3 regions of the Bacillus sp. NPDC077027 genome follow, and region 1 is predicted to be linked to each of the others. Evidence: predicted binding sites of a transcription regulator. Region 1 holds the regulator's gene; each other region holds the start of a gene.
What was found. The regulator LexA, encoded in region 1, represses DNA repair genes until DNA is damaged. The targets are predictions, from matches to a motif close to CGAACATATGTTCG.

Region 1 (8,425 bases):
CATACATACTGCAATAATTGAAGAGATAACGATCATCATATCGAATCATTCCTTTATTCTATAAGGTCAACCTATGTATAATATACTCTAATTCACATAAAAAAACCAATTGCCACGACCATTTTAGTGAAAACGATTTCAAAAAGCTGTGAATCCTCCAAATAATGAAGAGAACATGATGATGATCCATGTTAATAGATCAAAAAATAACAGCACCCCAACCACAATCATCACAATACCCCCTACTCTCATCATGAGTTGCTGACGCTTGCGAATCCAAGATAACTTGGTAATAAAAAACGAAAGCACAAAAAAAGGGATCGCAAAACCAAGCACATATGTCACCATATAAGTAACAGCAGACTCTGGATTGTTGCCAGCAAGTGTAATAACAGCAGATAAAATCGGACCTGTGCACGGTGTCCATCCAGCGGAAAAGCCCATACCGATCAGAATTGATCCTATATATCCAGTAGGCCTATTCTTAAATTGTAGCCTTTTCTCTCTCATGAGAAAAGTTGGCTTGAACACACCTAAAATCATAAAACCAAAGAAAATAATGAGGATGGCCCCGACTTGACGAATTGCTTGCTGATATTCAAAAAAGAATGAACCAACCATTGACGTTCCAAAACCAATCGCAATAAAAATAATCGAAAACCCAATGAGAAAAAAGAGCGTATGAAGCAAACTTCTCTTTTGGAGCATCACCTTCTCTGACTTCACCTCATCCATGCTCACCCCTGTAATATAGGATAAGAACGCTGGATATAGAGGTAAACAACATGGCGATATAAATGATAGAACCCCTGCCCCAAAAGCCAAGAAATAATTAAGATCCGACATAAAAACACCCCCCTCCTTACAATATACAATAATAGATGACAAATTCATTTCATTTTTTTTACATATTAGAAATAAAGATGGTCTATTCATGAAAAACCTTATATAATTTAATTTGACATCAAGATTTCGAATCCTTTAAATTTGAAAATAAACCTTAAAATGGATATAATAGAAGCGATTCTTTTTATCAAGATTTGCATGAAAGGAACATTACTTTGGTAAAAACTTCTTTATTGACTCAGATTGAAGAAAAAAGAGAAGAGCTGATGAAAGTTGTATTACACAATGGAATGACCTCCAATGTCACCATTGAGCATAGTCAGCAACTGGATCACCTCCTCTTGCAATATCAACGACACTTACACTCAAATACTGCAAATTAATCATACTTGATAAAAACACTTTATACCAGTAAACAACGATCTTAGAACAGTTGATAGTATACTTGAATACATCAAAACAAAACCTCTTTTTAGGGGTTTTTGTTTTGATCTACACCTCACCAGAGCATTCCCTTTTGTTTCATTCCTGTAAAACAAGGGTTTGGTAGCTCAGAAATGTTTTATCATCACTTCTTCTACCTCCATACAAAAAAACCACCTTCCCCAGTGCATTTCTCTTCACAGGTTCAGTGGTTTTCATTTGGTTGATGAAGGTTTAAGCAAATTCGAGTTACTAAAGAGTCATCCTACAATTAGCGCGGATACACCTCTCGCCTGAATTTGTTATTCATAAAGACAGAACAAAAGCTTGTCCTCTCATTATGACCATGTTCCATCTATGTTCATAATATCTAACGTATTATTTCGCTTGGTTGTTCATGGCTTTCATCATTTGATTGATTTTCTTTTGGGACGGTTTCATGCCCATTTGCATCATCATCATTCGAAGCATTTGTTCATTAATTGGTGGGTTCTTTTTCAAATAGCTCATCATATACTTACGAGCGATAAAGAATCCGAGTGCAACTCCTGCAAGCAACGCAATAACGCCTACAAGGATGACAACCCATAAATCCATAATTCTTCCTCCTTCATGTTGTCTCGTATAAAGTGTACTAAACAAAAGGCTATTATACAACATTTCACGTTCAATTTTATTTTTTTAAACAAAATTCCTTACTTTCACTGGATTCAGCCATCCGTGTTTTTTAGAAGCAAAATCCATCGCAAGAAAACATGGGCTAATTTTACGAAGCACCTCAAAAAAAACAGTTTCGGCTTCGTAGCTGCCTGTTGCAGACATTAGAATATACCTGTCCTTTAAAATAAAGGAAGCTGTCCCTTTTCCATCTGGTAAAGAAGCACTGTATATTGAGCCGATTTGCGTATAATGAATGTTTGTTAAATTGGTCATTAGTCGCTGGTGCATGTGAAAAGCAGGGATTTGTTTTGTCACATACTCGACTTGCTTTACAGTCGTCACCAATTCCTCATCGGTTAGGTCTGTCCAATGTAAGGACTCAAACAAATGAAACAATATTGATTCTCTGCCAAAATAATGATTGGCAAATTCATCCTCAATCCAATAAATATAATAATGGCGTTCCATATCTATCCCTTCCTTTCACATTTCGTCAATCTCGCATATTGCTTGTATTATACAAAAGTGTGAAAGAAAGAATTGTCTATATATGAAGCAAGAAGAAACTAGTTTTGTCAAAAAAACAAGAAAAACAGAAAAAAGTTTGCAGAGCTTGTCTACATCGCTCTGCAAACTTTTAGCAAAAGAGAATAATACTTATACCACTTACTTATTCAATTTTGCCTTTACACGGCTCACAACATTGCCTACCGTGAAACCATATTTATCTATAATCGTTTCTCCTGGTGCAGAAGCCCCAAATTTGTCGATCGCAATGATATCGCCATCAAGTCCAGTGTATCGATCCCATCCTAAAGAAGAACCCATTTCAATGGCAACTCTTGCTTTTACAGAAGAAGGAAGAACTGATTCTTTATAATCTTGAGGTTGCTGATCGAAACGATCCCATGCTGGAAGGCTGACAACTGATGCACGAATTCCTTCTTTTTCAAGCGCTTTTTGTGCTTCGATTGCTAGACCGACCTCAGATCCAGATGCTAATAGAAGAGCTTCTGGTTTATTGTCTGCCGCTTCAACAACAACATACCCGCCTTTTTCAACACCTTCGAATGCTCTCTCAGGTGTTTGGTCAATCGTAGGAAGGTTTTGACGAGTTAACACAAGAGCTGTTGGCTTGTCAGTTGAAGATACAGCTAACTTCCATGCTGCAGCTGTTTCATTCCCGTCAGCTGGACGAATGACAGAAAGATTTGGCATTGCACGAAGTGATGCTAGTTGTTCAACTGGCTCATGTGTAGGTCCATCTTCACCAACTGCAATACTGTCATGAGTAAAGACATACGTCACAGGTAGACCCATTAATGCAGCAAGACGAATAGCTGGTCTTAAGTAATCAGAGAAAACAAAGAATGTTCCACCAAATACACGAAGTCCTCCGTGTAACGCCATACCATTTAAAGCGGCACCCATCGCAAATTCCCTAACACCAAACCAAATGTTCTTTCCAGCATAATTATTTCTACCGAAATCATCTGTATTCTTAATCGTCGTTTTATTAGATCCAGCAAGATCCGCAGAGCCTCCGATAAAGAATGGCACTTGTTTCGCAATGCCATTTAATACTTCTCCAGATGAAGCACGAGAGGCAAGGCTTGATCCTGCTTCGTATACAGGAATCTCTTGATCCCAGTTCTCTGGTAGTTTCCCTTCGATTGCAAGCTCAAGTTGTTTTGCTAGCTCTGGGTATTCTTTTTGATAAGAAGCGAAAAGTTCATTCCAGTCTGCTTCTTTTTTCTTTCCAGCGTCCTTAACAGCAGCTTGGAAATGATCGTACACTTCAGAAGGTACATGGAAATCTTCTTCAAATGTCCAAGAATACGCTTCTTTCGTCAGTTTTGCTTCATCGCTACCAAGTGGTGCTCCATGAACACCTGAAGTACCAGCACGGTTAGGAGATCCAAAACCGATTGTTGTTTTCACTTCGATCAATGTAGGCTTGTCTACACTTTGCTTCGCCTTTTCAACAGCGGCAGTAATTTCTTCAATATTATTGCCGTCTTCTACGTACAGCACTTCCCAATTCATTGCTTCAAAGCGATTCTTCACATTTTCAGAGAATGAACGATCTAAGTCACCATCTAAAGAAATGTCGTTAGAATCATAAAGAACGATTAAGCGGCCGAGCCCTAAATGACCAGCTAAAGAAGAGGCTTCAGAGGATATGCCCTCCATTAAATCACCGTCTCCACAAATACTGTATGTATAGTGATCAACGACATTAAAATTGTCTTTATTATAAGTGGCAGCAAGATGTCTTTCGGCTAGTGCCATTCCAACAGCCATGGCAATTCCTTGTCCTAGTGGGCCAGTTGTTGCATCAACACCCTCAGTATGACCAAATTCAGGGTGACCTGGAGTTTTGCTTCCCCATTGACGGAATTGTTTTAAATCATCAATGCTCAAATTGTATCCGCTTAAATGCAGCATGCTGTATAGAAGCATTGATCCATGACCAGCAGATAAAACAAAACGGTCTCTATTAAACCAGCTTGGATTTTCTGGACTAACGTTTAAATGCTTTGTCCATAAAGCATATGCCATAGGAGCAGCACCCATTGGCATTCCAGGGTGACCGGAATTAGCTTTTTCAATTGCGTCTATGGAGAGCGTACGTATTGTTGCAATAGATTTCAATTCAATCGTTTCCATATAAATCCCCTTCCGTAACTTGTGTACACCATTATCATAAATCTACTGGCCTTTTTTCACAACTATTTCACGCCGAAAAATGCAGTATTTTGTCTCATTTAGTTTATCGATCGTTTTAAAACTTATGCAAACACGAAAAGATGAGACATATCCTCTCATCTTTTCAAAAAATAAGAAATCAAATGTATATTAATGGAGATGTTGATTTCTTTCATTTTTTAATTTTTCTGGTGTGACATCATTTCCTTCTGGATCAATGATTTTCACCGTTTTTAATGTATTTTTCATGGACGAACGGAAGGCTTTTAAATATTCATCTCGTAAATGCTTCTGTTCTACTTTTTCCTCATCTGTTAAACCAGTCTCTTTGGATTTTTTTGAAAGTTCATTAATCCTTGCAAGCTGTTCTTTAGAAATCATGACAAACTCCTTTTAAATTTTTTCTCTTCATACTACTAAATATCTTTGTTTTTTACAACAAATCAGGCTTTAAGGAAGGAGTCCACTTTCATATTCTTGATAGCGCCTGTGAACGGTTGCTCTTGAGATATCAAAACCAAGCCCTTGAAGGGTAGCTGCAATTTCAGCAAATGTCATTTTATTTTTTCGAAGACGTACAATTTCTGAAATAGGCACTTCAATACGATCCCGTCCTTGTGCATGGTGGTGATGTTTTAAATTAAGCTCTGGCCGATACCCTCGTTCAACTGCTTTTTTCATACCACGTTTAATTTTCAGATTATGAATTTTACGCTGATACTCTTCGACCACTCCTACGATCTCTATCACCATTTCATCAGCTTCAGACAGTTCAAGCTCTCCTCTATGAAAAACACTGTATACTTTCACATTTTCTTTAAACAGGCAGTGGAGCAACGCGATTTTCGCCTTACCTCTTCCTAGACGTGTTTCATCTTGAATTAACACAGCATCAATCTCTTCTTCTTTTATTGTTGTGAGCATTTCAAAAACACCGTCACGGTCAAGATCATATCCACTTGCTCTTTCTTTAATCACTTTTATGACATTCATCTGATGAGCAACAGCTAAATTTAGTAGCTCATCTTCCTGTCTATTGAGCGAAGTTTCTTGTACTTCTTTCACTGTACTAACTCTCGCATAAATTATTGCATTCATTCAATCAATCGACCTTTCTATTGGACTGTCGCGAGTTCATATAAAGCTGGGTGCTCCTTCTTGACAGGAATCACAAGTACATCTCCTGGCTGAATATCTGTAGAAGCTAGATCATTATTCTCTGTTACCCAATCAATAAATGCATTTTTGTCAATTGATTTTCCATCATTCACTTGATCGGCAATTCCCCAAAGAGTATCACCATTTTGCACCTCTATTTTAACATATTGATTCATATCATTTTGACCTGTTAAAGCAATAAGCGAGATAAGTACACCGACGATTAACGAAAACAACCCAACGAAAATAAAAGATTCTTTTATACTCATACTAAATCTCTCCTAACAGAATGTCTGTTCGTAATATTAATTTTATTATAAATACGAACAAATGTTTCTGTCAACAGCTTTTTTCGAACCTATGTTTGTACTACAAGGAAAAACATGCTATAATTTCTTTAAAATTGACGTTTTGAGGTGCAAAAGATGACGAAGCTATCAAAAAGACAACTCGATATTCTTAGTTTCATCAAGGAAGAAGTAAGAAGTAAGGGCTATCCACCTTCTGTTCGTGAAATTGGTGAAGCTGTCGGTCTTGCATCCAGCTCTACTGTCCATGGACATTTAGCAAGACTAGAGACGAAAGGTTTGATTAGAAGAGACCCAACGAAGCCAAGAGCAATTGAAATACTTGATGATGAAAATATGAATATACCTAAAAGCACTGTGATGAATGTTCCTATCATTGGAAAAGTAACGGCTGGACTGCCGATTACTGCTATTGAAAATGTAGAGGAATACTTCCCATTGCCTGAAACGTTTGCAGCACCTGATGAACAAGTATTTATGCTAGAAATTATGGGTGAAAGTATGATTGACGCAGGCATTTTGGACAAGGACTATGTCATCGTGCGTCAGCAAAGCACTGCAAACAACGGGGATATTGTGGTGGCAATGACAGAGGAAGATGAAGCAACTGTTAAACGTTTCTATAAAGAAGAAACACATTTTAGACTTCAACCAGAGAACCCATCTATGGAACCAATTATTTTACAGAATGTCAGTATACTAGGAAAAGTGATTGGTGTATTTAGAAATATTCATTAATAAATGACTACACGCGATATGAACTGCATCCCAATTGTTAGGCACGATCGAACAATTGGCAGTGCGGTTTTTTTGTGTCTAAAATTACTTTAAATACCAACAAATTTCATAATAGAAACAAACCCTATCTATCTCGTATTCTTGTTTTATATAATGGTGAAATCATTATGAGAACTAATATTGTCACCCGCATTTGCACACAAAACTTCGAATAAAATGGCGCTTTAAGCTTGTATAAAAGTGAACTGTGTCACAACAATATTCTAACCAAAAACCAGTTGATCTCGATCAACTGGTTCTATAAGTGTTTTATCTTGGATATTCGTTCAACCAAATGATGGCTTGTTCATAATTATCAAAAAATTGTACAGATTCTTTTGTGTTAGATTGTTGTAAATAATCCATTATCTCTCCTTTTTCAAGAAGAAACGCTATTGCCTTACTGTGATTCAAAATAGTTTCATTAAAGAATTTATCTTTCCATGTTTTTTGGACTGAAAAATGATCTGGTTCGTATCCTTTTCTATCAACCAACAACTTGTATTTCCTGCCCTCAGCAATGAATTGCTGACAAACCCGCTCGAAGTGATTAAACCATTCAATCACATCATCTGTTTTAATCTTTCCTATTAGATGGGTTACAATTAAATCCTCTGAAACTGTTGTGCTGATATTCTGTTTCCTCAACTTAGAATCATCTCCCTAAGTGACAATTATGCGCAAAAAAATCCTTAAAATCAATATGGATACATTTTTACGCAATATAGATAAAAGCCGGTATTTCATCATATCTGATGAAAGCCGGCTTTTATTTCGTTCTAAGAACAAGAATATGCAAGAATACTAGAACTTGGGAAGGAACCAAATGTGAAGTTAGGCCAAATAAAACCAGTTGTCCGCCCAAAAGGCTGTGATGACAACACATACATTAAAAATACTTGACCATTCCTCAGAAAAACGATTGTCCAGCGTCTATTACATCCAGCTGCGAATTGAACTGTTTGTTGGCCTCCGCCCTGATGAGCTGCAAATTGTTGCGCTCCTTGTGGCTGTGTCAATGCCTGCTGATACTGTGAAATAATCTGTTGGCCAGGTGCTGGCGGCAGCGATTGCCCTCCTGCACCTGGAGTTGTGCCTCCTCCACCGATTGGAAAAGTAGGAAGTCCTCCTCCCTGTGGAGTTGGCAGTGACTGCCATCCTGGAAACTGTCTACTATATTGGTATCCATCCCACGACATTTCATACGGATAATACATATTTAGCACCACTTTCTGATACATTCATCACGACATTATATGAACCGAAAGCAAAAAAGTTCTGAACAAAATAAAGAAATCGTTCTGAAAGACGTTTAGTTCTTCTTTAGAAAGGTTAAAGATAACTAGAAAATAAAATAAAAAATGAAAACTTTTATCCTTCCTCAAACGTTATATAAGTAGATGACAAGAAATAAAAAACATTTATATTTAACACTTGTAATCTAACTGTAATTATTGTAACATTTGTAACATAAGAAGTTTTCATTAAAAAAGGAGGCAATCGCCTTGAAAAAAATATTTGTTCTTTTAACAGCAGTTATTCTG
Region 2 (8,425 bases), on a different contig from region 1:
GTATAGGTCAATAACATGTCTTCAAGCACTGCTGATAATATCATTTGTGGCACAACAATATCAAAATGATCATCATAGGCTTGGATGTAAAAAGCCTTTAATTCTTCAAAGCCTTTTATTGCTTCCTCGACTGATAGAGGTTGGTTTATTTTCTCATCTAACGATTTGTAAAAAGGGAAAAAGTTTTTTTCTAAAATCTGATACATTCGCTCACTAATAAGAGGCAATGTTTCAATGATAGAAGGATCGATGACGGATTCGTTTGCAGTTTCCATTTCATTATGAGCGGGAGAAGCAAAAATGTGCCCACTATAAAGTTTAATATTTCTGATGTTTAAATCCGCAACCTTGTATTTCTCTGCATTTCTTCTCATCCCTATCTTCAAAGCAGGAATGATGAAGCTTGAGAACAGAGGGCTTGTTGGACCTGGCATATGGTCATCCATTGATATCCAAAAATCTTGAAGTTCTTCGGGACGAAGGTGAAAATCTCTTGTATCATTTCCGGTATGTTTACCGATGGAAGTAATGGGCCTTGCTTGAAGTAAATAAAACTCACCATCCGAAATGCCGAACTCTAAATCAATTCCATGTCCATATAATTCTTCGGTCTGTTTTGTGATTTCTGCAATTTCTAATAGTTTTTCATCATGAAGACAATATTGGTTTGCTAGTGTAGTTGAAATTGGTTGTTTTAGAACACCTTCCTCGTGTGGCACCATTTGAATTTCTTTTGTGCCAAGTTTTTTTTCAATAGTGAAGTTATGTTTATCAATAATAAAAGTATCAGGTGTCACCATACCTGAGACAATTGCTTCACCTAAACCGTAGCTTGCGGTAATCATGATTTGATTTGTGTTTCCAGAAACAGGATGTTGACTGAATATGACACCTGATACATCTGAGTGAATCAAGCCTTGAACGACAACTGCCATAAGTGGGGGGCTGTCTTCGAATTCAGTCATCTTTTCTTTATAATGATTTACTCTGGCTGCGAAATAGGATGACCAGCATTCTTTTACACGAAGCAAAAATTCTTCATCTGTTTTGATATTCAAATATGTTTCGTATTGTCCAGCAAATGATGCGCCTTCAAGATCCTCTGCAACGGATGATGAACGAACGGCAACTGACGGATACGATTCAATCAATGTCCGAAGCGATGCCAGCAGTTCTTCTTGCATTTGTTGAGGAAATTGGCCTTCTTTGATTTTTTGAACCAGGTTCTCTTCATTAGGATGCAACTCGTTATATGTGAGAAAGTTTGCGAAACTTGAAGTTGTGATAATGAATCCATCCGGTACAGGTAGACCACTATTGTTTAATTTAATGAGGTTAACGCCTTTTGCACCTGCTAGTGTTGCTGATTCTTCAGCTTCACTGAATAAAACTGAATACATGGGAATGCCCCCTTATCCAAATAGCCAATGTTTTTCATCTATTTTTTTAAAAAATGATAGTGCGCACTATCATTCTCAATGATAGGGTTATTTGGTTGTAAATGTCAAAGTCGGAAAGACCCATCTTTTAAAAGGGGACATTTACACTATGTGGGATATTTTTCAGTAGAAAAACACTTGTATATCATACTGTTGCTGGCAGGCTATAAAGAAAATCGTAAGAAATTGTATACTGTGAATTGTTCATTATGCCAATCTTTACTATAATCAAGGGAGTAGATCATAGTAGAGGGAGGGTTTTTGTGATTACAAAAGCCATATTTGCACTCGTTTTTCCTTTCCTGCTTGTTGTATTATTTTCAAAGGTTACCTACAATCACTATGTCGGCATTGCTTTAACAGCAGCGCTTTTATTTGCCTCTTATATGAAGGGCTATACAGAGACGTATTTCATAGTTGGTCTGGATATTATTTCTTTGGTTGCTGGAGCATTGTACATGGCGAAAAAAGAAATTGAAAAAAGAGAAAGAGCAGAAAAGAATCAATGATTTTTATTTTCATAAGACTGAGGCGTGCTTACCGATATGAATTGGGTGAGAGGCTTTCTTTTTTTTGTAAAACAGGACAATATACTGCACTCACTTTGTTTAAAACAACAGTGGGTGCAGTTTTTTATTTACAAGACTATTATGAATCAAGGTTTCACATCGAATATCTCAACTCAGATTGTCCCATACTGAAAAGAAGGTTTTTCCTAAGAACTTTATACCAATGTAGAAGAGGTTATCTGATATGAGGTATAGGGTATAACATCACTGGAAATTAAAATGACACGAACTTTAGTTCGTATTTTTGTGTTCTTTTATGATAATATATTCAATAGAAAGATTTCGTAACGAAACGGAGGCTTTTATGTGAGTGACCGCTTTGAATTAGTTTCTAACTATAAGCCACAAGGGGATCAGCCAAAAGCGATTGTAGAGCTTGTAGAAGGCATTCGGCAAGGCAAGCAGCATCAAACATTGTTAGGTGCTACAGGTACAGGGAAGACGTTTACTGTATCGAATTTGATTCAGGAAGTGAACAAACCGACGCTTGTCATTGCACACAACAAAACGCTTGCTGGACAGCTATACAGTGAGTTCAAGGATTTTTTCCCGAACAATGCTGTTGAATATTTTGTAAGCTACTATGACTATTATCAGCCTGAGGCATATGTTCCTCAAACGGATACATTTATTGAAAAGGATGCAAGCATTAATGATGAGATAGACAAGCTAAGACATTCAGCGACGTCCTCTTTATTTGAACGAAAAGATGTCATCATTATTGCGAGTGTTTCCTGTATTTATGGATTAGGTTCTCCAGAGGAGTACCGAGAGCTCGTGCTTTCTTTACGTACAGAAATGGAAATTGAACGAAATCAGTTACTCCGCAAACTTGTCGACATTCAGTATTCTCGTAATGATATAGATTTTCAGCGAGGAACTTTCCGAGTCCGAGGAGATGTTGTTGAAATATTCCCTGCTTCACGAGACGAGCATTGTATTAGAGTGGAGTTTTTCGGTGATGAAATCGAACGCATTCGTGAAGTAGATGCATTAACTGGTGAAATTCTTGGAGAAAGAGATCATGTGGCCATTTTCCCAGCATCCCATTTCGTTACAAGAGAAGAAAAAATGGAAAAAGCCATTATCAATATTGAACAAGAGTTAGAGGAACAGCTTGAAAAGCTTCGTGAAAATGGAAAGCTTCTTGAAGCACAGCGTCTCGAACAGCGAACAAGGTATGATCTTGAGATGATGAGAGAAATGGGTTTTTGCTCTGGTATCGAAAACTATTCAAGACATCTCACGTTAAGACCTGCTGGTTCAACACCTTACACACTGCTAGATTATTTTCCGGATGATTTTATGATTGTTGTAGATGAGTCCCATGTGACACTTCCGCAAATTCGCGGGATGTATAATGGTGACCAAGCAAGGAAGCAAGTGTTAGTTGATCATGGGTTCCGTTTGCCGTCTGCACTTGATAACAGACCGTTAACATTTGATGAGTTTGAAAAGCACATTAATCACATTGTTCATGTTTCTGCAACGCCTGGTCCTTATGAGCTTGAGCATACACCTGAAGTCGTTGAACAAATTATTCGCCCAACCGGCTTGCTTGATCCGATCATTGAGGTGCGACCGATAGAAGGACAAATTGATGATTTAATCGGTGAAATCAATGCACGTGTAGAAAAGAATGAACGTGTGCTTGTAACCACATTAACAAAGAAAATGTCCGAGGATTTGACTGATTACTTAAAAGAAATAGGCATAAAGGTCAATTATCTTCATTCTGAAATTAAGACCCTAGAGCGAATTGAAATTATTCGTGATCTGCGTCTTGGGAAATTTGATGTTCTTATTGGGATCAACTTACTGCGTGAAGGATTAGATATTCCAGAGGTTTCGCTTGTTGCCATTTTAGATGCGGATAAAGAAGGATTTCTTCGTTCGGAGCGCTCGCTTATTCAGACCATTGGTCGTGCGGCGAGGAATGCTGAAGGCCGAGTGATTATGTATGCTGATCGTATGACGAAATCGATGGATATTGCCATCAATGAGACGAAACGTCGTCGTGAACAGCAGGAAGCGTATAACGTGAAGTATGGGATTACACCACAAACCATTAATAAGAAAATACGGGATGTCATTAAAGCTACAACTGTCCTTGAAGATACAGAAGAGTACGAAACAAACGCAACACCAAAGCTATCGAAAATGACCAAAAAAGAACGAGAAAAAGTGATCAAACAAATGGAACAAGAAATGAAAGAAGCAGCAAAAGCGCTTGATTTTGAAAAAGCAGCTGAACTAAGAGATCTATTGCTAGAGCTAAAAGCGGAAGGATGATTGCCTGATGGCTATGGAACGAATAGAGGTGAAAGGTGCGAGAGCACATAACCTTAAAAATATTGATGTTGATATCCCGCGAGATCAGCTTGTTGTCATCACGGGACTGTCTGGTTCTGGAAAATCTTCACTTGCCTTTGATACGATTTATGCAGAAGGACAGCGTCGTTACGTTGAATCTTTGTCTGCCTATGCACGCCAGTTTCTTGGACAGATGGATAAACCGGATGTTGATGCAATTGAAGGGTTATCTCCAGCGATCAGTATTGATCAGAAAACAACAAGTCGTAACCCCAGATCAACAGTAGGAACGGTCACGGAAATTTATGATTATCTACGTCTGCTTTATGCAAGGATCGGTAAACCGATTTGTCCCATTCACGGCATTGAAATCACTTCCCAAACCATTGAACAGATGACAGATCGCATTTTAGAATATCCAGAAAAAACAAAGCTGCAAGTCCTTGCACCAGTTGTATCTGGGCGCAAAGGTACACATGTGAAAATCATTGACCAAATCAGACAACAAGGCTATGTTCGCATGCGTGTTGATGGAGAAATGGTGGACCTTTCTGAAGAAATAGAGCTTGAAAAGAATAAAAAGCATTCAATAGAAGTGGTAATTGATCGTATCGTTGTGAAGGAAGGGATCACTGCAAGGCTATCTGATTCTTTAGAAGCAGCACTGCGCCTTGGAGAAGGCAGAGTCATGATTGATATGATCGGACAAGAAGAGCTTTTATTCAGTGAACATCATGCGTGCCCACATTGTGGGTTTTCAATTGGCGAGCTTGAACCGAGAATGTTCTCTTTTAACAGTCCATTCGGCGCTTGTCCTAGCTGCGATGGTCTAGGGGCTAAGCTTGAGGTTGATCCTGAGCTTGTCATCCCGAATAAAGAATTGACGCTTCGTCAGCATGCGATCGCACCATGGGAGCCGCAAAGCTCTCAATACTATCCACTGCTATTAGAGGCGGTTTGCACTCATTATGGTATTGATATGGATATTCCGGTAAAGGACATTCCCTCACATTTATTCGATAAAATTTTATATGGCAGTGGTTCTGAACTGATTTATTTTAAATATGAAAATGACTTTGGCCAAGTTCGAGAAAATGAAATTGAGTTTGAAGGGGTCCTTCGCAATATCGAAAGACGCTATAAAGAAACAAGCTCTGACTACATTCGTGAACAAATGGAAAAATATATGGCGAATCAGCCCTGCCCAACTTGTAAGGGGTATCGTCTAAAAAAAGAAACGCTTGCTGTATTAATCAATGGAAAACATATCAGTGAGATGACAGATTTATCTGTATCAGATGCACTTGACTTTTATCAAAAGATTGAGCTGTCTGAGAAAGATATGCAGATTGCTCAGCTTATTCTTCGTGAAATCAAAGAGCGATTGACCTTTTTGAACAATGTAGGACTGGACTACCTGACATTAAGCCGATCTGCGGGTACGCTTTCTGGTGGAGAAGCGCAGCGTATTCGTCTTGCAACGCAAATTGGCTCAAGGCTAACAGGAGTTCTATATATATTAGATGAGCCATCAATCGGTCTACATCAACGGGACAATGATCGTTTGATTGATACGTTAAAAAATATGCGAGATATTGGAAATACACTCATTGTGGTTGAGCATGATGAGGATACGATGCTTGCTGCTGACTATTTAATTGATATTGGACCTGGTGCCGGTGTTCATGGTGGACAAGTGATTGCGGCTGGGACTCCTGAAGAAGTGATGAAGAACTCTAAATCTCTGACGGGTCAATATTTGTCAGGAGAAAAATTCATTCCGCTTCCGGTTGAAAGACGTAAACCAGACGGACGTTTTATCGAGATCAAAGGTGCAAAAGAAAACAATTTGAAAAACGTCAACACAACGTTTCCTTTAGGCGTATTTACTGCGGTAACTGGCGTTTCTGGTTCAGGGAAAAGTACACTCGTTAACGAAATTTTACTTAAATCACTTGCGCAAAAATTACATCGCTCTAAAGCGAAGCCCGGTAAGCATAGAGAAATCAAAGGAATGGATTATTTAGATAAGGTCATTGATATTGATCAATCACCTATTGGGCGGACACCTCGCTCCAATCCAGCCACATATACAGGAGTCTTTGACGATGTCAGAGATGTATTTGCGCAAACGAATGAAGCAAAAGTGAGAGGCTATAAAAAGGGCAGATTTAGCTTCAATGTAAAAGGTGGACGATGTGAGGCTTGCCGCGGAGATGGCATTATCAAAATTGAAATGCATTTCCTTCCAGATGTGTATGTACCATGTGAAATATGTCATGGCAAACGCTATAATCGTGAAACACTTGAAGTGACCTATAAAGGGAAAAATATTGCAGATGTCCTTGAAATGACTGTGGAGGATGCTGTGCAATTTTTCGAGAACATCCCAAAAATCAAACGTAAGCTTCAAACCATTTATGATGTTGGATTGGGCTATATTACGCTAGGTCAGCCTGCTACAACACTTTCAGGTGGAGAAGCGCAACGTGTCAAATTGGCATCTGAACTGCATCGCCGCTCAAATGGAAGATCACTTTACATTTTAGATGAGCCGACAACGGGCCTGCATGTGGATGATATCGCCCGACTATTGAAGGTACTTCAGCGCCTTGTCGAAAATGGGGATACGGTGCTTGTGATTGAACATAATCTTGATATTATTAAAGCAGCCGATTATTTAATTGATCTTGGACCAGAAGGTGGTGCTGGAGGTGGAATGATCATCGCCTCTGGAACACCTGAACAAATTGTTCATGAGGAAGCATCATATACTGGAAAATATTTAAAGCCTATTTTGAAAAGAGACCGTGAAAGAATGAAACAGTTATTGAAAGAAACGGAAAAAGTCACATAATGAAATGAACATGACCCCTCCTGTCTGATGAGATTGAGAGGGGTTCTGTTTTATTGTGCGTCTTCTTTAGGTGGAATGTCCATCAATTTACTTAAGTGGACTAAATCCTTTAAGATGTGTGTGCTACTGCTATCGAGAAGTACTTTTAAATAACGGATATCACGATATAGAGGATGAGAGGGATGGATGGTCTCAAGCTCTTTGATCATATCGTTGTTCATATTTTTTTGTTTTTGCATGAGATCCAAAAGAGTTTGTTCACAAGTTTTTACATTATGATGATCTGTCAAAATAATGACCCCCTATATTGATAATCACCATCTTTTCAACATATTTTAAAGGGTAATCAATGAAGAATCTATACTTCGAGGAAAAAAGAAATAATTTGTGTCTAAGGTCGTATGTAAATTGAATGATTTTGAAACTTTTTATATGATCTCACCGTATGCATTAGAAAGGAAATTCTGCTGTAAAGAAGTGAATGTGATGATGAACAGAGACCAAGCCATCATAGCTTCTATTTGTTACTTTAGTGTCTTTTTTATGCCATTTCTTTTGCCGATTGTGGCATATTTCATTGTAGATCAACCTGAAACAAAGCGTCATGCAAGAAGAGCATTTTTATCACATTTGTTGCCGTTTGTTGCTATGCTTATTTTAATCGTGATGACAATTATTTTGGGTGTAACGGTTCAAACAACTGATTTATCAATTTTATCTGTTATGACAATCGGGGTGTCATCTATCCTAGTTTTAATCAGCTTCCTCATTGTTACGATTTGGAATATCATTCAAGGAATTAAAGTGCTTCAATCAAACGAACTATAGGAGGGCATATTATGAATGAGAAAGAACGTATTTTAAAGCTAGTCGAAGAGGGAAAATTGTCAGCGAAAGAAGCAATCACTCTTTTAGAGAAATTAGATGAACATCAGCCTATCTCCCTTTCGAAAGAGACATCATATGATCATTCCTTTGAAGAAGAAAAGACGCATCCAGAAAGCAAAGGAAACGGTGCTGAAAACTTAGGTGCAAAGCTATTTAATTGGCTTGATTCTGCTGTGAAAAAAGTGAAAGATGTTGACCTTGATTTAAACTTTGGCCAATCCATTGATGTAGAGCACATTTTTCAATTTAAAGATGCATCACTTTCCCAGCTTGATATTCAACTTGCAAACGGAAGTCTGAACGTGATGCCTTGGGATGATGGAGATGTTAGAGCGGAATGTCATGCGAAAATTTATCGT
Region 3 (8,425 bases), on a different contig from region 1:
ACCTCTTTCCATTAACGCTTTTGAAAAACGGAACGTTAAAGCTTCATCACCGATCATCATCGGGATAATGGGTGTTTCTGTTGGTGCAATATGAAGACCTAGCTCCAAAATTTTCTTTTTAAAATACGCAGTGTTATCCCAAAGAGTTTGAATTCGTTCTGGTTCATCTAAAAGCACCTCGATTGCTTCCTCACAGGCCCTTGTCACAGCTGGTGGATGAGACGTACTAAATAAAAATGGTCGTGCTTTATGCTTTAAATAATCAATCAACACTGCCGATCCAGCTACATACCCGCCGAGTACACCGACTGCCTTACTTAATGTGCCAACTTGAATATGCACTCTGCCATCCAGCTTGAAATGGTTCACTGTGCCACGTCCATTTTCGCCAAGTACACCGGATGCGTGAGCATCATCTACCATCACATATGCATCGTATGTTTCCGCTAATTGAACAATCTCCGGAAGCGGTGCAATGTCACCATCCATTGAAAATACTCCGTCTGTCACAATTAAGCGAGCACGATAGTTCATTGATTTTTTTAAGATTTTCTCTAGCTCTTCCATATTTGCGTGTTGATACACTTTTTTATCTGCTTTCGTCAACCTAATTCCATCGATAATGGATGCATGATTCAGCTCATCAGATATGACAATATCATCTTTTGTTAAAATGCTTGAGAGGACCCCTTGATTGGTCGTAAATCCAGATTGAAATACGAGTGATGCTTCTGTCTTTTTAAACGTTGCGAGCTTTTTTTCTAGACGCTCATGCATCGTCATCGTCCCTGCAATTGTTCGCACTGAACCTGTTCCTGCGCCAAATTCATCAATCGCTTCTTTTGCTGCTTTCATTAGTCTTGGGTGTGAGGTGAGGCCTAAATAGTTGTTGGAGGAAAGTTGAATGACTGGTTTTTCGTTTAATGTCACGGTAGAAGATTGTTTTGAATCAATCTCTTTTAATGTTTGATGTGTCCCTGCCTCTTTCATTTTCTGAAGTTCGTCTTGTAAATAATTAAATTCTTTCATTTATTTTATCCCCCTTTGTTTTTATGGAATGAGAACGACTTTCCCACAAGTACCGCTTCTCATAAGGTCAAATCCCTTTTCAAAGTCTTCAAATGAGAACGTATGTGTAATGACAGGCTGTACATCGACCGTATTTGTTCTCAAAAGATCTGATACTTGTCGCCACGTTTCAAACATCTTTCTACCAGTAATTCCTTGAACCGTTAATCCCCTAAAAACGATTTGATTCGTAATATCCAACGCGACTGGACGTTCTGGAAGACTTAAAATGTTGATTTTACCCCCGTTCGCTGCCGCTTCTAGTGCTTGTGTAATAGCAGTAGGATGGCCTGACATTTCACAAATGACATCCGCTCCTTCCATACGCGTTAGCTGTTTAATGGCACTGACTGGATCTTCTTTTCCCACATGGATGATTTGATCTGCACCCATTTGATCTGCTAATTGTAATCTATATTCATTTTTGTCAATTGCCATCACTTGAACAGCGCCTGAGGCTTTTGCTACAGCAATAGCCATCAGTCCAATTGGTCCACAGCCAAAAATGGCTACAGATTTACCTGAGACCGGTGTATGAAGTACCGTGTGAACAGCATTGCCTAATGGTTCCTGAATAGAAGCAAGTTCCTTCGGCATATTCGGCGGATTATGCCAAATATTTTGTTCAGGCACTTTGACATACTCAGCAAAACAGCCGTCAATATCAACTCCTAAAATATTCGTTTCACTGCATAAATGCTGCTGACCGGTCAAACACATGTAGCACCTGTTGCATACAAGGTGGGTTTCAGCCGACACATAATCCCCTACTGCTGCATGTGTGACCCTTTTTCCCACTTTTACAATATCCCCTGAAAATTCATGCCCAAAAATATATGGCGCTTTCACTCTTTTTTTTGCCCAGTCATCCCAGTTATAAATATGGACATCAGTTCCGCAGATTGACGCCGCTTTAATTTTGATCAGCACTTCATGCTCGTCAATTTCAGGAATGGGCATTTGCGCCAAAACCGCTCCGTAAGCGCTTTCTTTTTTAACAATCGCTTTCATCGTTCCACACATGACGTACAACCCCTTTTGTAAAAAAGTTCTCCCAATCAGATTTTAACATGTCTTTTTTCCCTCGTAAATACTGGTGTCTTCTCTGAGTGAACAGATGATCACGTCAGGAAATTTCTCTGCACTTTTTTTCAAAATAAAAGACAAATCCCCTTGCTAAAAGGAGATTTGCCGAATTTGTTACCTGTATTTTGAGATTGAAACATATAGTACAGTGTATCTGATATGCCTGGATACGCCTTTAAAGTAATGGTTGGTACACCATTTTCATGAGTTTTTGATTTTGTTTTAGTTCCAGCGGAATTCCCTCTGTAACGAGCCCAAACTGTCTATTCACTAGCTATGCACTTAAACAGTCTTCAGCTAGTTTGTCACGGTCTAGTTCATACGAATCGGAAGTTGGATAAACAAATAGCCACCAGCAATGAGGACAATAAAGAATAAAATAAAGACTAGTTTACCTCTTTTTAGAAAAGCCTCAAACATTGATTTACTTGCTTAATGATTTATTTTCGGTGCACTACTTTTTGTTCATTTTAATTTACCATCATATTGAAAAATTGCAAGCTTCCATATGTAGTTTTTAACCATATTCCAAAAGTAATATGTTATATAAGAAATGTATCTCGGTAAACAAAAACAACCTGCTTACAAGATGTAAGCAGGTTGAAAATAATAAAATTAGAATTATCGAGGCTCAACAATCAGTTTGATCGCTGTTCTTTCTTCACCATCGATAAGAATGTCAGTAAAGGCAGGAATGCATATTAAATCTACTCCGCTTGGTGCAACAAATCCCCTTGCAATTGCGACCGCCTTTACCGCCTGATTCAGCGCTCCAGCACCTATCGCCTGAATTTCCGCTGCACCGCGTTCTCGCAAAACTCCAGCTAATGCTCCCGCTACTGAATTCGGATTTGATTTTGCTGAAACTTTTAAAATTTCCATTTCTGCTCCCCCTTAAATTTACAATGGATAAGTGAGTGTTCATTAGAACAATCATTATTAGATGTTACTATTTTTGAAAATCCATCCCCAAAATGCTTTTCAAAAATAGCAGGATACCTTCCATTTTTACTATATTCACGATAGAGGGCGCATATTCCTTCTTTCTCATTAATATTTTTCTGAAATAAATATGTGAATTTTTATTCAAAGAAAATATGGTCATCATTAATCAAAATTCGATCAATTTTGACAGCTTTTTTCGACTGTTCGTCAATTTCTACTATCACTGCACTCAAAGTTGTGCGGCCATCCGCAATTTCAAATCGAACTGGTAGACTTGTTTTAAAACGTTTTATAATGGTTTCTCTGTCCACACCTAAAATCCCATCATAAGGACCTGTCATACCAACATCAGAAATATAGGCCGTCCCTTTTGGTAGCACTCGATTGTCCGCTGTTTGAACATGGGTATGTGTTCCTACAACACACGATGCTCGACCATCCGTATACCACCCCATTGCTTGCTTTTCACTTGTTGCTTCCGCATGAAAATCAATAAAAATGTATGGTGTTCGCTTCATAGCCTCAGCAATCAATTCATCTACTTTTTGAAAAGGGCAATCAATTGGTGGTAAAAAGGTACGGCCTTGCAAGTTGATCACAGCCAGTTCTTTTCCTTGCTTCTTCAAAAAAGTTAGTCCTTTTCCAGGTGTACCCTCTGGGAAGTTGGCAGGACGTACAATATTCGCAGCATCGTCAATAAATTCAAAGATTTCTCTTTTATCCCATGTGTGATTCCCCATGGTCAATACGTCTGCTCCTGATTGTAATAGTTCGCGATAAATCTTTTCTGTAAGTCCTTTTCCATGTGCCGCATTTTCTCCATTGACAATGGTAAAGTGCGGCTGATACTTTTTCTTTAATTTTGGCAAGTATTCTTTTAAGGTCTCCCTACCAGGTGAACCTACAATATCTCCAACAAATAAAATTTTCATGTAGTCTGAGATCCTTTCTTTCGTAAATTAACGTCTTCTAAGTGTTGCACATTTACATAAAAAAATAAAGCGGCGCTAAGCGCACCGCTCTATTTTGCATACTCTACTGCGCGAGTTTCTCGAATGACCGTAACCTTAATGTGGCCAGGGTAATCAAGCTCGTCCTCAATTCGCTTGCGAATATCTCTTGCTAGACGATGAGCCTCAAGATCATTAATGGAATCAGGCTTCACCATAATTCGCACTTCACGTCCTGCTTGTATCGCAAACGATTTTTCAACACCTTCATAAGATTCAGAGATATCTTCTAATTTCTCAAGTCTCCGAATGTAATTTTCAAGTGTTTCACTTCTTGCACCTGGGCGAGCCGCAGACAATGCATCAGCTGCTGCTACAAGAACAGCAATAATAGATGTCGGCTCTTGGTCACCATGGTGAGATGCAATACTGTTAATCACAACAGGATGTTCTTTATATTTCGTCGCAAGCTCAACACCGATTTCGACGTGGCTTCCTTCGACTTCATGGTCAATGGCTTTTCCGATGTCATGCAGGAGACCTGCACGTTTTGCAAGTTTCGCATCTTCTCCAAGCTCTGAAGCCATGAGACCTGCTAAATACGCAACTTCCATAGAGTGCTTCAAGACATTTTGTCCATAACTTGTACGGAATTTCAAACGACCGAGAATTTTGATTAGATCCGGATGTAGGCCATGAACACCTACTTCAAAAGTAGTTTGTTCACCCATTTCACGAATATAATCATCTACTTCACGGCGAGATTTCTCTACCATTTCTTCAATTCGTGCAGGATGAATGCGGCCATCCTGGACTAGCTTATCGAGAGCTATCCTTGCTGTTTCGCGTCTAATCGGATCAAAGCCCGATAGGATAACAGCTTCAGGCGTATCATCAATGATGAGGTCAATCCCCGTTAATGTTTCTAGTGTACGGATATTTCGTCCTTCACGTCCGATAATACGACCTTTCATCTCATCATTTGGAAGATTGACTACCGATACCGTTGTTTCAGCTACATGATCAGCCGCACAACGCTGTAACGCAAGTGAAAGAATGTTTTTTGCTTTTTTATCAGCCTCTTCTTTCGCTCGGTTTTCAGTTTCTTTCGTCATGATTGCAATGTCGTGGGAAAGCTCATTTTCAACCTGATCCAGAATGATTTGCTTCGCTTCATCACGGGTTAGACTAGAAATACGCTCTAGCTCCGCTTTCTGCAAACGAATCATATCATCCACTTTGCTTTCCATCTCTTCAATATGTTGTTGTCGTTCATGCAGAGAATGATCTTTCTTCTCCAACAGGGATTCCCGTTTATCTAAAGATTCGTCCTTGCGATCAAGATTTTCCTCTTTTTGCAGTAAACGGTTTTCTTGTCTTTGAAGCTCATTACGTCTTTCACGAACTTCTTGCTCAGCCTCTACACGAAACGAATGAATTTCATCTTTCGCTTCCAAGAGTGCTTCTTTTTTCAATGCTTCCGCATCACGCTTTGCATCTTCAACAATTTGTTCGGCCATGTTTCTTGCGCCGGATATTTTTGCTTCTGCAATGGTTTTACGAACAAAGTAGCCAACAACTAAACAGATTAGGCTCAGCAAAATGGAGATGATTGTAAACATCGTAGGCGACATATTTTCACCTCCTCTTGCTATGAACTTGGTTTTACTAAATTAAAGTGTCGGCATGTACATTGTCTTTTGTCTCAACATACAGGGCCTTCACAGGGAATGAGAACCTCACTGCCCTTGTCAAGTTTTAATTAGTTATCAATCATGTTAAGAAAAACAAGTGATACATTTCCATTGTAATTGTGTCAGAAATACTTGTCAAGCTAGTCAGGCTGAGGCGTAAGTCGTTATCTGAAGCAAACCCATATCTTTTGTCATGATGGCTGTCATGTAATTGTAAAAAAAAGACGCTTTTCAGCGTCTTTTTAGTCAGTTAACTCCATTTCTTCTTGAGCTTCTTCAGTTGATTTAACTCCATTTGTATCCAAACCATAGTGCTCTCTGATCTGTTCTTGGATCATAAGAAGGATATCTTTGTTTTCTTTCAAGAACTGCTTGGCATTTTCTCGACCTTGTCCAAGACGTTCTTCTTGATATGAATACCAAGCGCCACTCTTTTGAACAATATCTAGTTCGCTTCCAAGATCAATGATTTCGCCTTCTTTGGAAATTCCTTCTCCGTACATAATGTCTACTTCTGCTATACGGAATGGCGGAGCTACTTTGTTTTTAACGACTTTGATTCTTGTTTTGTTCCCCATAATATCGTTACCTTGTTTAAGCTGCTCAGCACGACGAACTTCTAAACGAACAGAAGAATAAAATTTGAGTGCGCGTCCACCAGGAGTTGTTTCTGGGTTTCCGAACATAACGCCCACTTTTTCACGAATTTGGTTGATAAATATAGCAATTGTTTTTGATTTGTTAATCGCACCAGAAAGTTTACGTAGTGCTTGTGACATCAGACGCGCTTGAAGACCTACATGTGAATCTCCCATGTCCCCTTCAATTTCTGCCTTAGGAACAAGTGCGGCAACAGAGTCAATAACAACAATATCAACTGCGCCACTGCGTACAAGTGCTTCAGCAATTTCAAGTGCTTGTTCTCCAGTATCAGGCTGTGATAGAAGTAGTTCATCGATGTTTACACCTAGATTTTGAGCATAAACAGGATCTAGTGCGTGCTCTGCATCAATAAATGCCGCTTGTCCTCCCTGCTGCTGAACTTCAGCAATTGCATGAAGAGCAACTGTTGTTTTACCAGAGCTTTCTGGACCGTAAACTTCGATAATACGTCCACGCGGATATCCGCCTATTCCTAGTGCCGTATCAAGTGCTAATGAACCACTTGGCACTGTTGAAATACGTGTATCTGTTCGCTCTCCTAGTTTCATAATAGAGCCTTTACCAAACTGTTTTTCTATTTGTTTAAGAGCCATATCTAAGGCTGCTTGACGATCACTCATTCTATTGTTTCCTCCTTTATCAATTCCACTATCTATACTATACCTTGTTTAAAGTCATTTGCCAAGAAAAAATCGAACACATATTCGGATTTTTTCTTGGCAGAAAATCTTAGAAAATACTATTTTCTATTAGAAGAAAATAGATTATATAAAGGAGCAAACCGGCTAAAAATCAAAATTAGCTTTCTTTTAATAATTTGAGCAAATGATGGCAGCCATACTTAACAGCTCGTTTGCGAATACCTGACCTGCTTCCTGCAAACATGAATTCATAGACCTCTGTGCTTTCTTTTGTTGAAAGGCCAATAAATACTTTGCCAGCAGGATGTCCTTCTTGCGTATCAGGTCCAGCCACTCCTGTAAAACTAATGCCAATATCGCTACCTATTAGCGTCCTCGCACCCTCGGCTAGTTCCAAGGCACATTGTCTGCTGACAGCACCATATGTAGAAAGCGTTTCTTCCTTGCAACCAAGCACACGCTGTTTGATTTCATTTGTATAGCAGACGACACTTCCTTTAAAAATGGATGTCGCCCCACTTACATCTGTAAGCCATTCAGAAAAAAGACCACCTGTCAGACTTTCAGCTGCAGCCACTGTTCGTTTGTCTTCGTGAAGCGCTTTTGATAGCTCTTTAACTAACGAAGTGTCATCATATCCGTAAAAGTATTTACCAACACGCTTTAAAATTCTTGTTTCTGTTTCTTTTAAAAGACGTGTTGTTTCCTCTTCATCAGCATGTTTTGCAGTTAATCTTAGTGTAACTTCACCATCAGCCGCAAGAGGTGCGATTGTTGGATTTGTCTGCGCATCGATCAAATCTTCAAGATCCGTTTCAAGTTGAGATTCACCGATACCGAAGAAGCGTAGGACAACTGAAACGATTTTTTCATTTGAACCAAGCTTCTCTAAAATAAGCGGTTTGGCTTCATTTTCAAACATCGGATGCAGCTCACTAGGCGGACCAGGAAGAAGCATATAAAATGTATCGTCTTGATTGATAAACATGCCGGGAGCCATACCAAAGCGGTTAACGAGTACATCAGAGCCTTCAAGTACAAGCGCCTGCTTCCGATTGTTCGGTGACATGGTGCGGTCTGTTTTTTTGAAATAGTCTTCAATCGATTCAAAAGCTTCCTCGTTTAAGATAAGCTCTTTTCCAAGGGTGCTTGCAATCGTTTCTTTTGTTAGATCGTCTTTTGTTGGTCCAAGACCACCAGAAAAGATGATCAAGTTTGATCTCTCTTGTGCGATACGAATCGCCTGTTTTAAACGCTCTGGATTGTCACCAACTGCTGTATGGAAATAAACATTTACCCCCATTTCAGCTAGCTGTTTGCTGATGAATTGTGCATTCGTATTCGTAATTTGCCCTAGCAAAAGTTCTGAACCGACTGC

Region 2: uvrB (excinuclease ABC subunit UvrB) is a predicted target of LexA. The motif match lies at 2,234-2,247, and genes of this name have one in related genera.
Region 3: recA (recombinase RecA) is a predicted target of LexA. The motif match lies at 7,100-7,113, and genes of this name have one in related genera.

Annotation. Positions count from the first base shown of each region.
Region 1 covers NZ_JBNNIO010000007.1:35,297-43,721, reverse strand. The annotation lists gene ACQKEZ_RS18070 (CcdC family protein) at 1-39, opposite strand, end outside; gene ACQKEZ_RS18065 (cytochrome c biogenesis CcdA family protein) at 139-846, opposite strand; gene ACQKEZ_RS18060 (aspartyl-phosphate phosphatase Spo0E family protein) at 1,062-1,229, shown strand; gene ACQKEZ_RS18055 (YneF family protein) at 1,648-1,866, opposite strand; gene sirA (sporulation inhibitor of replication protein SirA) at 1,951-2,397, opposite strand; gene tkt (transketolase) at 2,596-4,599, opposite strand; gene ACQKEZ_RS18040 (DUF896 domain-containing protein) at 4,789-5,019, opposite strand; gene ACQKEZ_RS18035 (YneB family resolvase-like protein) at 5,089-5,736, opposite strand; gene yneA (cell division suppressor protein YneA) at 5,754-6,065, opposite strand; gene lexA (transcriptional repressor LexA) at 6,222-6,842, shown strand; gene ACQKEZ_RS18020 (STAS/SEC14 domain-containing protein) at 7,152-7,529, opposite strand; gene ACQKEZ_RS18015 (hypothetical protein) at 7,661-8,098, opposite strand; gene ACQKEZ_RS18010 (IseA DL-endopeptidase inhibitor family protein) at 8,387-8,425, shown strand, end outside.
Region 2 covers NZ_JBNNIO010000002.1:366,542-374,966, reverse strand. The annotation lists gene ACQKEZ_RS07505 (PEP/pyruvate-binding domain-containing protein) at 1-1,400, opposite strand, end outside; gene ACQKEZ_RS07500 (CsbA family protein) at 1,703-1,948, shown strand; gene uvrB (excinuclease ABC subunit UvrB) at 2,315-4,300, shown strand; gene uvrA (excinuclease ABC subunit UvrA) at 4,308-7,178, shown strand; gene ACQKEZ_RS07485 (hypothetical protein) at 7,229-7,468, opposite strand; gene ACQKEZ_RS07480 (hypothetical protein) at 7,668-8,006, shown strand; gene ACQKEZ_RS07475 (DUF4097 family beta strand repeat-containing protein) at 8,018-8,425, shown strand, end outside.
Region 3 covers NZ_JBNNIO010000003.1:766,478-774,902, reverse strand. The annotation lists gene ACQKEZ_RS14350 (glycine C-acetyltransferase) at 1-1,029, opposite strand, end outside; gene tdh (L-threonine 3-dehydrogenase) at 1,051-2,091, opposite strand; gene spoVS (stage V sporulation protein SpoVS) at 2,776-3,036, opposite strand; gene ACQKEZ_RS14335 (TIGR00282 family metallophosphoesterase) at 3,237-4,031, opposite strand; gene rny (ribonuclease Y) at 4,121-5,683, opposite strand; gene recA (recombinase RecA) at 5,986-7,026, opposite strand; gene ACQKEZ_RS14320 (competence/damage-inducible protein A) at 7,205-8,425, opposite strand, start outside.